2 regions of the Pseudomonas sp. I3-I5 genome follow, and region 2 is predicted to be linked to the other one. Evidence: riboswitches for the same ligand, from Rfam matches in the RefSeq annotation. Region 2 holds a riboswitch; the other holds the start of a gene.
What was found. A riboswitch is a leader RNA that binds a small molecule or an ion and turns the genes downstream of it on or off. The one in region 2 is predicted to bind thiamine pyrophosphate.
Positions count from the first base shown of each region.

Region 1: it holds a riboswitch for thiamine pyrophosphate, as region 2 does, so the genes downstream of both, thiC (phosphomethylpyrimidine synthase ThiC) here and MOP87_RS09890 (TenA family protein) in region 2, are expected to answer to the same signal.

Region 1 covers NZ_CP093940.1:320,967-328,080, reverse strand. The annotation lists gene MOP87_RS01380 (DUF1249 domain-containing protein) at 1-366, opposite strand, end outside; gene MOP87_RS01375 (NUDIX domain-containing protein) at 357-974, opposite strand; gene MOP87_RS01370 (RsiV family protein) at 1,160-1,906, shown strand; gene cytX (putative hydroxymethylpyrimidine transporter CytX) at 1,875-3,158, opposite strand; gene thiC (phosphomethylpyrimidine synthase ThiC) at 3,269-5,149, opposite strand; TPP riboswitch at 5,304-5,410, opposite strand; gene MOP87_RS01355 (TolC family outer membrane protein) at 5,570-7,003, shown strand; gene waaA (lipid IV(A) 3-deoxy-D-manno-octulosonic acid transferase) at 7,102-7,114, opposite strand, start outside.
Region 2 covers NZ_CP093940.1:2,204,894-2,212,007, forward strand. The annotation lists gene MOP87_RS09885 (EAL domain-containing protein) at 1-1,627, opposite strand, end outside; TPP riboswitch at 1,762-1,878, shown strand; gene MOP87_RS09890 (TenA family protein) at 1,961-2,608, shown strand; gene tenA (thiaminase II) at 2,605-3,267, shown strand; gene codA (cytosine deaminase) at 3,407-4,648, shown strand; gene MOP87_RS09905 (ornithine cyclodeaminase family protein) at 4,660-5,607, opposite strand; gene MOP87_RS09910 (threonine/serine dehydratase) at 5,604-6,599, opposite strand; gene MOP87_RS09915 (PAS domain-containing protein) at 6,702-7,114, opposite strand, start outside.

The DNA.
Region 1 (7,114 bases), 1.9 Mb from region 2:
CGGCTGATGCATGGCGGCGTTGGGGTAAGGATAGATGCTACGCAAGCGCCGGGCGTGCTCAGCACTCACCACTTCGGCCATGCGGGCATCGTGGTACACCTGCACCTCCATGACCGGGACCGGCAGCCAGGGCAGACTGTGCTCCTGGCGTATGCGCAGCGTGGTGGTATAGGGGCAGGCCAGGACCACGTCGAGCACCAGCACGCCCAGCATCTGGTCGCCCTGGGTCATGCCGATGCTGCGCGAACTCTGGGTGGTGCGCATGTCCGGGAGCAGGCGCATCAGCCGGGCATAGTTGGCCTCGCAGGCGGCCTGCAACCCGGCCAGGTCGACCCGGTAGCGCTCGCGCAACAGGTTCACTTCCACATACCTCGAACTTCGTCGCGGTTCAGGGCAAGCCATTGCAAGCCGATGATGGTCGCGGCATTACAGATGCGCCCGTCGCGTACCGCCTGCAAGGCATCCTCGAACGACCACACGCGCACCCGGATGTCCTCGCCTTCGGACTCCAGCCCGTGCAGGCCGCCGGCACCCTCGGCGCTGCAGCGGCCCAGGAACAGGTGGACGTATTCGTCACTGCCGCCTGGCGAAGGAAAATAGCGCGTCATCGGCCACAGCGCGCTGAAGGTCAGGCCGGCCTCTTCCTCGGCCTCGCGGTGCGCCACCTCTTCAGGTTGCTCGTCCTTGTCGATCAGCCCGGCGACCATCTCGATCAACCAGGGGTTGGCGACCTTGTCCAGGGCACCCACACGAAACTGCTCGATCAGGACCACTTCATCGCGCTGCGGGTCGTACGGCAGAACGCACACCGCGTCATGGCGCACGAACAGCTCACGGCTGATTTCCCGACCCATTCCACCGGCGAACAGCTCATGGCGAAGGTGGAGCTTGTCGAGCCTATAAAAGCCCTGGAAGCACTTGTCCCGCTTGACGATCTCGACCGCCTGGGGCACTGAATTCAACGTATCCGACATGAAAATCCTCGTTGCATCGCTGCTGCATCGCGCCATCCTACTCTGCACGCTGGCACGTTTCACCCCCCGGCGACAACCGTTGGCGTACATGGCACAGCAGGCCCGGTCTCTGTTAGCTTAGTGGCGAACTGAAGGCCATGCCGACGGTCAAAGGCCGACTTTTCCCTGTTCTTGCAAGGATCATCATGACACTTGTCAAACTGACATCCATCGCTGTGCTGGCCTTGGCGCTGGGCGCATGCCAGAGCCTGTTCGCCCCCAACTACCGAGCGCCGCTCGAGGTCAAGCGCGAAGCCTGGGAACACGTCAAGCCAGGCTGCAGCGAGCGTGATTGCCCGTTGGTGAATATTGACACCGTGCATTTCCCGGCGTTGCCCAAGCTCGACGGCATTGTCGAAAAGCGTCTGCTGCAACTGACCGAGGACAACCAGCACGGGGCGGCACCGACAACGCTGCAAGCCTACGAACAGCACTACCTGGCCAGCGCCGAGAAGCGCAACAGCAGCTACCTGCAGGCCAAAGTACGCGAACAGCATGACGGGCTGGTGATCATCGAGCTGTCCAGCTACCTGGATACCGGTGGTGCCCATGGCATGCCAGGTCGTGCGTTCATCAACTATTCACGCAAGCTGGACAAGGTCCTGACCCTGCAGGACATGCTGGTCCCCGGCCAGGAAGAAACGTTCTGGAAGACGGTGGAGGAATCACACCGGGCCTGGCTGATGAGTGTCGGCATGGACAAGGATGCCGAGTTCATCAAAACCTGGCCATTCAAGCGCTCGCCGCATATCGCCCTGACCTACGGCGCGGTGGTGGTGAAGTACGAGGTGTACGCCATCGCGCCGTATTCCATGGGCCATGTGGAGCTGAAAATTCCCTACCCACGCCTCAATGGCGTAATCAAGCCCGAACTGTTCCCCGGCCGCGGCTGAAGTTCAATACGCCATACAACACCCCTGCCAGCACCAACGCCGGCAGGGTCGCGCCCAGGTCCGGCGCCTGGGCGGCGATGATGTGATACGCCGCCACGCCTGCCGCCCATGCCAGCAATGCCGGCCAGTGCAGCGCCCCCACATGGGCTGGAATGCTGCGACGGCGAACCCAGTAATGGTCCGTCAGCACCACACCGAACAGTGGGGCGAACACCGAGCCGATCAGTAGCAGGAAGTTTTCGTACTGGGCAAGCGGTGCCAACAGGGCGATCAGGGTGCACAGCACGCCGATGGCCAGGGCCAGGTGTTCAACCTTCACGCGTGCCAGCACGCCGGCGGAGACCGCCGCCGAATGAATGTCGGCGAAGGCTTTTTCCGATTCGTCGAGCAGAATCAGTAGCAACGGAATACCCATGCCCGCCCCGGCGAGCGCCAGCAGCAGGGCATTGACTTCGCCTTGCGCCGCGAAGGCCAGGGTATAGGCCACCCCCAGGCTCATCAACCAGGTGTTGCCGATGAAATACCCCACCACCGTGCTGCCGAACACCTGCCTGCCGTCGCGGGCAAAACGCGAATAGTCGGCAATCAGCGGCAGCCAGGACAGGGGCATGGCGATGACGATGTCAAAGCCCACGGCCAGCGACATCGACCCATCCCCGCCGCGCTGCCACAACATCGCCAGGTCGGCCTTGGCGAACAGGTTCCAGGTCAGCCAGACACAGGCGCCCAGCAGCAGCCAGATGCCCCAGGCCCGCAGGATCTTGCGCACGAAAGCCAACGGTCCACTGACCGCCAGCACGGTGGCCAGCGCGCCAAAACACAGCGTCCATAGCACCGGGCTGTTCCAGATGCTGCCCTCACCGAAGGCTCGCGCACCCAACAGGCTGGCGGCATCGCGCATCACGATGATCTCGAAGGCGCCCCAGCCTATCAGCTGCAATACGTTGAGCAGCGCTGGCAAGCGCGCACCCTGCGCCCCCAGGCTGAGCTTGAGCGTACCCATGGCGGACAAACCGGTGTCGCTGCCGATCACACCGGCAGCACCCAGCAACAGCACACCGACCCCGGTGCCCAGGACGATGGCCAGGATGGCCCCGGACAGGCCAAGGCCCGGCGCCAGCATGGCACCGACTTGCAGCACCATCAGGCCGATGCCTAGGGAAAACCACAGTGAAAACAGGTCGCGGCCACCGAATACGCGCTGGCCGTTGGGAATGGGATGATCAGGGGAAAATTGACTGGACGTGGTCATGCTTGCTCGCACTCGGCAATGTGATTGTTGGGGTGGGCGCAAGGCAGGCCGCTAACCAGGTCCCTGATTCGCGGCCTGAGTGGCGCCCACCTTGGCCCAAAGGCTGGGCCTCAGACCTTGTGGTACAGCTGGCTGCCGGCTTGGCGGAAGCGCTCGGCCTGCTCGCGCATGCCCTGCTCCACCGAGACGTCCACGGTTTCGATCCGGGCAGCGTATTCACGCACCTCCTGGGTGATCTTCATGGAGCAGAACTTCGGCCCGCACATGGAGCAGAAATGCGCCACCTTGGCCGACTCCTTGGGCAGGGTCTCATCATGGAAGGCACGCGCCGTGTCGGGGTCCAGCCCCAGGTTGAACTGGTCTTCCCAGCGAAACTCGAAGCGCGCCTTCGACAGCGCGTTGTCGCGAATCTGGGCCCCTGGGTGACCTTTGGCCAGGTCGGCTGCATGGGCCGCAATCTTGTAGGTGATGATGCCGGTCTTGACGTCGTCCTTGTCGGGCAGCCCCAGGTGTTCCTTGGGCGTGACATAGCAGAGCATGGCGCAGCCGAACCAGCCGATCATGGCCGCTCCGATGCCGGAAGTGATGTGGTCGTAGCCAGGGGCGATGTCGGTGGTCAGCGGGCCCAAGGTGTAGAACGGCGCTTCGTCACAGCATTCGAGCTGCTTGTCCATGTTCTCCTTGATCAACTGCATCGGCACATGGCCGGGGCCTTCGATCATGCACTGCACATCGTGCTTCCAGGCAATCTTGGTCAGCTCGCCCAGGGTTTCCAGCTCGCCAAACTGCGCCGCATCGTTGGCATCGGCGATCGAGCCCGGGCGCAGGCCATCGCCCAGCGAGAAGCTGACGTCGTAGGCCTTCATGATTTCGCAGATTTCATCGAAGTGGGTGTACAGGAAGTTCTCCTGGTGATGCGCCAGGCACCACTTGGCCATGATCGAACCACCCCGGCTGACGATGCCGGTGACGCGCTTGGCGGTCAGCGGTACATAGCGCAGCAACACCCCGGCATGGATGGTGAAATAATCCACGCCCTGCTCAGCCTGTTCGATCAGCGTGTCGCGAAACAGCTCCCAGGTCAGGTCCTCGGCCACGCCACCGACCTTTTCCAATGCCTGGTAGATGGGCACGGTGCCGATGGGCACGGGGGAGTTGCGAATGATCCATTCGCGGGTTTCATGGATGTGCTTGCCGGTGGACAAGTCCATGACGGTGTCCGAACCCCAGCGAATGCCCCAAGTGAGCTTGGCCACCTCTTCTTCGATGGACGAACCCAGCGCACTGTTGCCGATGTTGCCGTTGATCTTCACCAGGAAGTTGCGGCCGATGATCATCGGCTCCAGCTCGGTGTGGTTGATGTTGGCCGGAATGATGGCGCGGCCACGGGCCACTTCCTCGCGCACGAACTCGGGGGTGATTTCCTTGGGAATGCTGGCGCCGAAGCTGTGACCGGCATGCTGCGTATCGAGCAGGCCTGCCGCCCGGGCCTCCTGCAGCTTCATGTTCTCGCGGATGGCCACGTATTCCATTTCGGCGGTGATGATGCCCTGGCGGGCGTAGTGCATCTGCGACACATTGGCGCCTGGCTTGGCACGACGCGGGTTGCGCACATGGGCGAAGCGCAGCTTGGCCAGCTCGGCGTCGTTCAGGCGCTGCTGGCCGAAGTGGGAGCTCAGGCCGTTCAGGCGCTCGGTGTCACCGCGTGCATCGATCCAGGCCGAACGCACGTCGGCCAGGCCCTTGCGCACGTCGATCAACACCTCTGGGTCGGTGTAGGGGCCGGAAGTGTCGTAGACCAGCACGGGCGCATTACGCTCGCCCCCGAAATCGGTGGGCGTGTCGGCCAGGCTGATCGCGCGCATCGGTACGCGAATATCCGGGCGCGAGCCCTGGACATAGACCTTGCGCGAGCGCGGAAACGGCTGCACGGACTGCTGATCGACTTGCGCCGATTCGCTGAGGTTCATCGCTTTTTCTTGTTGGGTCATCACAGGCTCTCCAGACGGCTTCCTAGCAGTGGAATGTCGGGGTGAACCTGAAGGACGCGGACGCACTCCTAGACGGGTGCGGTGCCAAAGACGGGGTGTCATGGGCTGCAAACAGCCGATGCTTTCCCGGACCTGGCACAAGAGGCTCCCCGGGAAGGCGAGCAATCTTGTTCCCTACGCAGGCGCTAACCTGATCAGGTTCAACGGGATCCGCACCTATGCGATCTCAGCCTTTGCTTCAAGGCACCCCGACAAGAACATGCGCAGTCTAGACTGGAGTTGCCGGCAAAGCCAAGCGAGCAATCCCGGGAATGATCAACGGCATCAGGGTGATTGTTGCCCGGAGCGCGTGGCACTACACTGCGTCATCAAGCAAAACTCAACAGTTCAGTAATTACATTTCGTACAAGGATTGCCCCTATGCTGCGCAAACTCTCACTGGCCCTGGCCGTGTCTTGTGCGTCCCATACGATGGCCTGGGCGGCGGACGTACCGGCAACGGTGAAAACCGATCTGGTGAGCGTTTACCAGGAAGCGGTAGAGAACAACGCCGACCTGGCAGCCGCCCGCGCCGACTACGGCGCGCGCCGCGAAATCGTGCCCCAGGCCCGTGCCGGCTTGCTGCCCAACCTGTCGGCCGGTGCCGAGATGCAAAGCACCCGCACCAAGCTCGACGAGCCGTCGATCACATCCAACCGCAGCGGCAATGCCTGGAGCGCGACCCTGGCCCAGCCCATCTTCCGCGCTGACCGCTGGTTCCAGTTGCAAGCGGCCGAGGCCGTCAACGAACAGGCCGCGCTGGAGCTGTCTGCCACCGAGCAGAACCTGATCCTGCAGACTGCGCAAAGCTACTTTGCGGTGCTGCGTGCGCAGGACAACCTGGCGGCCAGCAAGGCCGAGGAAGCGGCCCTCAAGCGTCAGCTCGACCAGTCCAACGAACGTTTCGACGTGGGGCTTTCGGACAAGACCGACGTGCTGCAGTCCCAGGCCAGCTATGACACGGCCCGCGCCAACCGCATCATCGCCGACCGTCAGGTGCAGGATGCTTTCCAGGCGTTGGTCACCCTGACCAATCGGGAGTACACCGCTATCCAGGGTGTGGTCCACAGCCTGCCGGTGCAGGTGCCCGTGCCCAACGACGCCAAGGCCTGGGTCGAAACCGCCGGCCGGCAGAACCTCAACCTGTTGGCGACCAACTACGCGGTGTCCGCGGCGGAAGAAACGTTGCGTCAGCGCAAGGCCGGTCACGCCCCGACCGTCGATGCCGTGGCCAAATACCAGAAGGGTGACAACGACAACCTGGGCTTCAGCAACCCATCGCCGCTGGGTGTTCGGTATGGGGGCGACGTGGAGCAGACCACCGTTGGCCTGCAGTTGAACATTCCCATCTACAGCGGCGGGCTGACCAGTTCACAGGTACGCGAAGCCTACCAGCGCCTCAGCCAGAGCGAACAGCAGCGCGAAAGCCTGCGCCGTCAGGTGGTGGAGAACACCCGCAACCTGCACCGTGCGGTGAACACCGACGTCGAACAGGTACAGGCGCGCAAGCAGTCGATCATCTCCAACCAGAGCGCGCTCGAGGCTACCGAAATCGGCTACCAGGTGGGCACCCGCAACATCGTCGATGTGCTCGACGCCCAGCGCCAGCTGTACACCTCGGTGCGCGACTACAACAACAGCCGGTACGCCTACATCCTCGACAACCTGAGCCTGAAACAGGCGGCCGGCACGCTGAGCCCGCAAGACTTGCAGGACCTCAAGCGCTACCTGAAACCCGACTACAACCCGGACAAGGATTTCCTGCCACCGGACCTGGCGGCAGCGGCGGCGAAGAATTTCGAGCGTAAGCCCTGAGGACGGGCAGCCTCATCTGGGGGAGCCGGCTTGCCGGCGATGGGCCGCAAAGCGGCCCTGATCACGCCAACCGCAACCATCGCCCCGACAGTGAGCGCTCAGGGCATCAGC
Region 2 (7,114 bases):
TGAGCAGACGCGCGGCGAAGTCAGGCTGAAGCAGCTGCAGGGCAGATACGTTGACGGCCAGACGGACCAGTCGACCTTCCATCTGCCAGGCCGACAAGGCCTCGCAGGCAAGGCGCAGCACTTCCCAGCCCAGCTCGACGATAAAGCCGCTGCGTTCGGCCAGGGCGATGAAACGGTCGGGGTAGAGCAGGCCGAACTCCGGATGCTGCCAACGCACAAGCGCTTCATAGCCTGCGACCTGGTGGTCATCGAGATCGATCTGCGCTTGGTAATGCAGGACGAATTGCCTGCCTGCCAGTGCCGTGCCAAAAGCTTGCTCCAGGGTAAATGCCTGGATGTCGGCCACGTTCAGGGAGGGGTCGAAGTAGCGGTACTGCGCGCGGCCTGCCTGTTTGGCCGAATACATGGCCGCGTCGGCGCTGCGCACCAGGCTGTCGATGTCCTGGCCATCGCGCGGGCAGATACTGACCCCGATACTGGGACTGGTATTGACCTCCTGGCCATCCAGGGCATAGGTGGCCGACAGCCTGCGCACGAGTTCGCGTACCCAGGCATCGATCTGCTCCTCGCTGCGCTCGCCTGCGAGCAGCACGACAAACTCATCGCCACCAAAGCGCGAGGCTTCATCGCCGGGTTCGAGCAAGCGCTGGATGCGGCCGGCCACGGCCTGCAACAGCAGGTCACCGACCTTGTGGCCTAGCGAATCGTTGATGGACTTGAAGCGGTCCATGTCGATGAAAAGGATGGCCATCAGTTGCCGCCTGCCACGCTGATGGATCAGCGCAGCACCTGCCACTTCGACGAATTGACGACGGTTGTGCAGGCCGCTGAGATGATCGGTGGCGGCGGCATGGCTGCTGCGCCGGTGTGCATCCTCCAGGCGCCCGATCAGCTGCTGGTTGATGTGCTGGGCTTGCTCCAGCGCCGTGAAGGCGTCCTGACGCTTGCGCAGCAGGCGCAGGGTCCAAGCCAGGCTGGCCAGGATCATCAGCGTCATGCCAAGGGTCAGCCAGAACTGCCGGGCATAGGCCGCGTCGACGGCCCCGGTGATCTCGTTCTCGCGCTGGCCGATGATGAGGGTAAAGCCATGCTCGGGCCGGCGCCTGAAGACGCTCTGGTAAGCGTCACCCTCCAAATACTGGGTCAGCGCGCCCGCAGGGGGGCCATCGATTGGCAGTGGCGGCTGTAAGGCAGCAGTGATCGGCACCAAGCCGCGATTGCCGATGCGCAGGCTTTCCGTGCCGTCGGCCTGCCACACACTCACGCGGGTCGAGTCGCCCAACTCCACCTCTTGCAGCAATTGCGTCAAGGGCTGGGCGGCGAGGTGCACTGCAACCAACGTGCTGCATGCTTTGGACTGCTCAGGTGAGGGCATGAGGAACGGGGAGGCGGTCGCACACGCTGCGCCGTCGGTAGCTGCTTGGGCACGGTCGAGCAATTGGCTGACGCTCTCGGCAAGCAGGTTGGCCAGCCGCTGATGTTCGCTGCCACGGTTGATCAGGGCGTCCTGCCGAGCAGTGGATTTCTGCGCAACATGCACCCCCCACAGAAAGGCCAACGAGGCAGCGCACAGCAGCAGGATCAGCAGCCTGAGCAGGCTCGCCGACGAGAGTGAACGTCGTGTCAATTGCAGTGTTTCCCGGCCTTGGATGAGGCCCGGACACTACGACAGCAACATGACAGGACCATGACTAATGGCAAATAGCCTGTAGCGATGCCTGCACGAAGGATGACAGCCGCGGGTCTAGTCGGGTATACCTTGCCGCTACCAAGGGGAGCCCGATAACGGGCTGAGAAACCGCTGAGCCTGGTGCAGCGCGGTGACCCTTCGAACCTGATCCGGATAATGCCGGCGAAGGGATGGGGTGCAATTCCACCTGCCTTTCTGCCGGTCTCAAGGCGAGACCCCATTCATGACGATTGTCCAGGTCTCGCTGCCACCTCCACCAAGGACAGCGCCATGACCGAAGGTTTCACCCAGACCCTGCGCCGCCAGAGCGAGGCGACATGGGCCGCCGCCACGGGCCATCGTTTCGTGACTCAACTGTGTGACGGCAGCCTGCCTGACCCGATCATGATCGACTACCTGGTCCAGGATCATCGCTTTCTGGACAGCTTCCTGATGCTGCTGGGCGCCGCCATTGCCAGTGCCGACACCTTCGAGGCGCGCCTGCGCCTGGGGCGATTCGCGGGCATGATCAGCAGCGAGGAGAACACCTACTTTCTGCGGGCGTTCCAGGCGCTGGGTGTCAGCCCGGCGCAGCGTGAAGCGCCGATGGACACGGTGCCCACGGCGGCCTTCAAGGCCATCATGCGCGAAGCGGCCGCCACCCGCTCGTATGCCGCAGCGCTGGCAGTGCTGAACGTCGCCGAAGGCCTTTACCTGGACTGGGCGCTGCGCGCGCCCAAGCCCCTGCCGCCGCGCTTCATCCACGCCGAATGGATTACCCTGCACGACAATGCGGATTTCCAGGCTTTCGTGGCGTTCCTGCACGCCGAACTGGATCGCGTCGGCCCTCTGCAGGCCGCCGTGGCGCAAGACTTTCACCAGCGCACCTTGGCGTTGGAGCTGGCCTTCTTCGACGCCATCTACCCGGAGGCTCAATGAACATGGACATTTTCGATCGGCTCAAGCAGGCCGCTGCACCGCAGTGGCACAGTTACGTGGACCATGCATTCGTGCAGCAGATGGGCGATGGTACGTTGAGTGAAGCCGCATTTCGGGCCTATCTGGTGCAGGACTATCTCTTCCTCATTCAGTTTGCCCGCGCCTGGGCGCTGGCGGCTTACAAAAGCAGGCGGCCCGCCGATATCCGTGCCGCTCAGGCGGGGCTCGCAGCGATTCTCGACGAAACCGACCTGCACGTGCGTTTGTGCGCACGCTGGGGCCTGAGCCAGGCTGACATCGAGGCCGCCCCCGAGCATCCGGCCACCGTGGCCTACACGCGGTATGTACTGGACTGCGGTGCTGCTGGCGACTTGCTGGAGCTGCACGTGGCGCTGGCGCCCTGTGTAATCGGCTACGCCGAGATCGGGCAGTCCCTGGCCGCACGTATCGGCAACCTGGCCGAGCACCCCTATCGCGAGTGGATCGGCGAATACGCCGGTGCCGGCTACCAGGCCGTCGCAGCAGCTGCACGCACCCATCTGGATTCATTGGCGGCCCGCAGCATGACGGATCAGCGGTTTGCCGAACTGGCCGCGATCTTTGCCCAAGCTTCGCGGCTCGAGGCCGACTTCTGGCAGATGGGTCTGGACATGGCGTGACGGGGCAGCCCCATGCCTGGATCGCCACTGGCTCCGTGCGCCATTGGCTGGCAAGCTGTGGTGCACAAGGGCTGGGTGCGGATGAACGCCGCGACTGGCCCGCAGCGCTCGAATACGATCCAGGACGAGGAAGGACAGCATGAACATCATCAATGCACGGCTGCGTGGCAAGCCTGGCCTGTTTCGCATCGAGCTGGCGGGCCAGCGTATTGGCGCGATCACCGCGCAGGACGCGGGCGTGCTGCCCGTGGCCGGCGCTGACCTGGATGCCGGCCAGAACCTGGTGGTACCACCCTTCGTCGAGCCCCACATCCACCTCGACGCGACCCTGACGGCCGGGCAGCCTGAGTGGAACATGAGTGGCACGTTGTTCGAGGGGATCGAGCGCTGGGCCCAGCGCAAGCAGAGCACCACCCATGAAGACATCAAGACCCGGGCCAAGACCACCCTAAACATGCTGGTCGATCATGGAATCCAGCATGTGCGCACGCATGTGGACGTTACCGAGCCCGGCCTGGTGGCACTCAAGGCCATGGTCGAGGTCCGCGATGAAGTGCGTGATCACGTGGACCTTCAGATCGTTGCCTTTCCTCAGGAGGGTATTGAATCCTACCCTGATGGCCGCGCATTGATGACCGAGGCGGTGGCCATCGGCGCCGATGTGGTTGGCGGCATTCCCCATTTCGAGAACACCCGTGAGCAGGGTGTGTCGTCGATCCAGTTCCTGATGGATTTGGCAGAACGCACCGGCTGCCTGGTGGACGTGCACTGCGACGAGACCGACGACCCGCAGTCGCGATTCCTGGAGGTACTGGCCGAACATGCTCGGGTCCGGCAGATGGGGGTAAGGGTGACTGCCAGCCACACCGTGGCCATGGGTTCGTACGACAATGCCTACTGCTCGAAGCTGTTTCGGCTGCTGAAGCTGTCAGGCATCAACTTCGTGTCATGCCCCACGGAGAGTATTCATCTGCAGGGGCGCTTTGACACCTATCCGAAGCGTCGCGGGGTCACCCGCGTAGCCGAACTCGACCGCGCGGGCATGAACGTGTGCTTCGGCCAGGACTCGATCGTCGATCCGTGGTACCCCTTGGGTAACGGCAATATCCTGCGGGTACTGGAGGCGGGCCTGCACATTTGTCACATGCTGGGCTATCAGGACCTGCAGCGCTGCCTGGACCTGATCACCGACAACAGTGCGCGCGCCTTGAACCTGGGTGAGGGCTATGGCATCGAGACCGGTCGCCCTGCGAACCTGCTGCTGCTCTCGGCTCCGGACGACTACGAGATGGTGCGCAGCCAGGGCCACGCGCTGGTGTCGGTGCGCAATGGAAAGGTACTGATGCGGCGCCGGCCTGCGCAGGTACAGCGCGAATTTTGAACCCGGCGCTTTCAGGCGCCGATGGCCGCCAGCACACAATCGGCGATCTGCGCATCCTGGATGGCCACGCCGGTCAGGTCGGCCAACGTGATCTGGTCATCAGACTCCCGGCCATGGGCTCGGCTTGCCAGCAGCGTTCCAAGTTCGACCAGTTGGCTAGCTGTGATCAGGCCTTTTGCGATCGCATGGGACACTTCGCCGTACTGGGTGCACTGAGTGACGGAGTCGACGACCACGCGGTCGGCCCTGGCGACCAGCGCAGGGTCCAGCTCTTGCTTGCCAGGCCCGTCCGCACCCACAGCGGTAATGTGAGTGCCTGGTTGTATCCAGTGCGCCTGCAACAGCGGCTGGCGCGAAGGGGTGGTACAAACGATGAGATTGGCAAGGCCGGCCAGTTCTGCGGCATCCAGTGTACTGCGCACGGTAAAGCCAAGTCCTCGCGCCATCGCGATGTAAGCGCCTAGTGCCTCGGCGTGACGCCCCCAGACGATCACCTGGCGGCAGTCGGTGACGCTGCGCAACTGCGCCAATTGCATCCTGGCCTGCATGCCTGTGCCCAGTATGCCGATGGCCTTGACCTGAGACGGCGCGAGCAGCCGTGCCGCGATCCGCCCCGCCAGTGCTGTGCGCATCGCCGTGAGCCAGCCTTGGTCCTGGAGCAGGGCCAGCGGCTGGCCGGTGTGGGCCGAAAAGACCATCATCAGCCCGTCGTTGCTCGGCAAGCCGTTGGACGGGTTGTCGTAAAAGCCGGTGGACACTTTGACAGTGAACGTGGGGCTGCCGGCTTTGTAGGCTGACTTGATGCAGCAATCCCCGTTGGTTTCGGCGAAGGTGAATGCTTGCACGGGCGGTACCTGGACGTTGCCAGCGGAATAGGCGATAAAACCCTCTTCGATGGCCCTCAGTGCTCGCTCGGTGTCCAGGCTCGCCAGGATCTGGGGCTTGGCGATCAGCTTCATTTCACGGCCTCGAGGAAGGTATCCAAGGCGATGTTACGCCCACACAGCACCACGGCCACACGCTTGCCCTGGTATCGGTGCGCGCATTTTTTCATGGCGCCCACGGCGACAGCTGCCGCGCCTTCGATGATCCAGCGCTCGCTACTGGCGATGTCGCGCATGGCGGCGCGTATTTGCGCTTCGCTGACCAATACGGTGTCGGTGAGCAAGGCCTTGCACAGGGGCAGGGTGATGGCGCCGGGCTCGACACCGCCCGCCGTGCCGTCGGACAGCGTGGCGCTGGCAGGGACCTCGACGATCTTGCCGGCCTTGAGCGACTGTTCGAGGGCTGGATCATTCTCGGGCCAGCAGCCGATGATATCGACACCCGGTGCCAGGGTCCGCAGGGCAGCGCCGATGCCGGCGATCATGCCGCCACCCCCCACCGCGACGAACACGGCGTCCAGGTCCGGCGCCTGCTCGAACAGCTCCATACCGATGGTGCCCTGGCCGGCGATCACCTGCAGATCGTTATAGGGCGATACGAAAGGCACACCCTTGGCCTGGGCTTGCCTGGCCGCTTCCAGTTCCGCGCTCAAGGGGTCGGTCGGCAGGCAGATCACTTCAGCGCCGAGGTTGCGCATGGCTTCGACTTTATAGGTGGACGCCGTCGTGGTGGTGTAGAGGGTCACCGGAACCCCGGCGGTCTTGCCGGCCAGGGCCAGCGCCTGGCCGTGGTTGCCGGACGAGGCGGCGATGACGCCGTGTTCACGTGCACTTTCTGGCAAAAGCCTGACTTTATTGCTGGCCCCGCGAAACTTGAAGGAACCTGTGGGTTGCAGGTGTTCGCACTTGAGCCATACGTCCACGCCAGTCGTTGCCGATAGAGCCTGGCTGCGCGTCAGCGGGGTTGTGCTCACGGCTGGCCGCAATGCGGCATGAGCATGCTTGATTGCCTCGAACAGAGCATCGAGGTCAGTTTCGCAAACGGTTGGCGTTGCAGGGTTGGACATGAGTTTCAGGCTCCGCATGGAATTTCCGTCTACGGTAGACCTGTTGTCTATAGTCTTGCAAACACTTCTTTTAGCGCGGAGCAGGCCTCGGCATCAAATTCGTCATGCCTTGAGCGCCTTCAGGTATTTGTAAACCGTCGCACGTCCCATGTTCAGCACATTGGCCACATAGTCCACGCCAGTTCGGCCTTCGAATGCGCCTTCGGCGTGCAAAGCCTGAACAAGACTGCGCTTGTCCTTCATCTGCAGTGTCTGCAGAGACAACGTGCGCGCCTTGAGCCAGGCATGCATGAAGGTATTGATGCGCTCCTGCCAGTCATCACGAAACAGCGCCTGGGGCTGCTCGACCAAGCGCCCCATCTGAAAGAACGCTTCCAACGCTTGGCGGGCGTTTTCAAGCACCGACAGGTCTAGGTTGATGCACAGCAAGTGCCGCGCGTCACCTTGCTCATCACGCAAGACCGTACTGATGGAGCGGACCTTCTGACCGTTCCAGTTCAACTTTTCATAAGGGC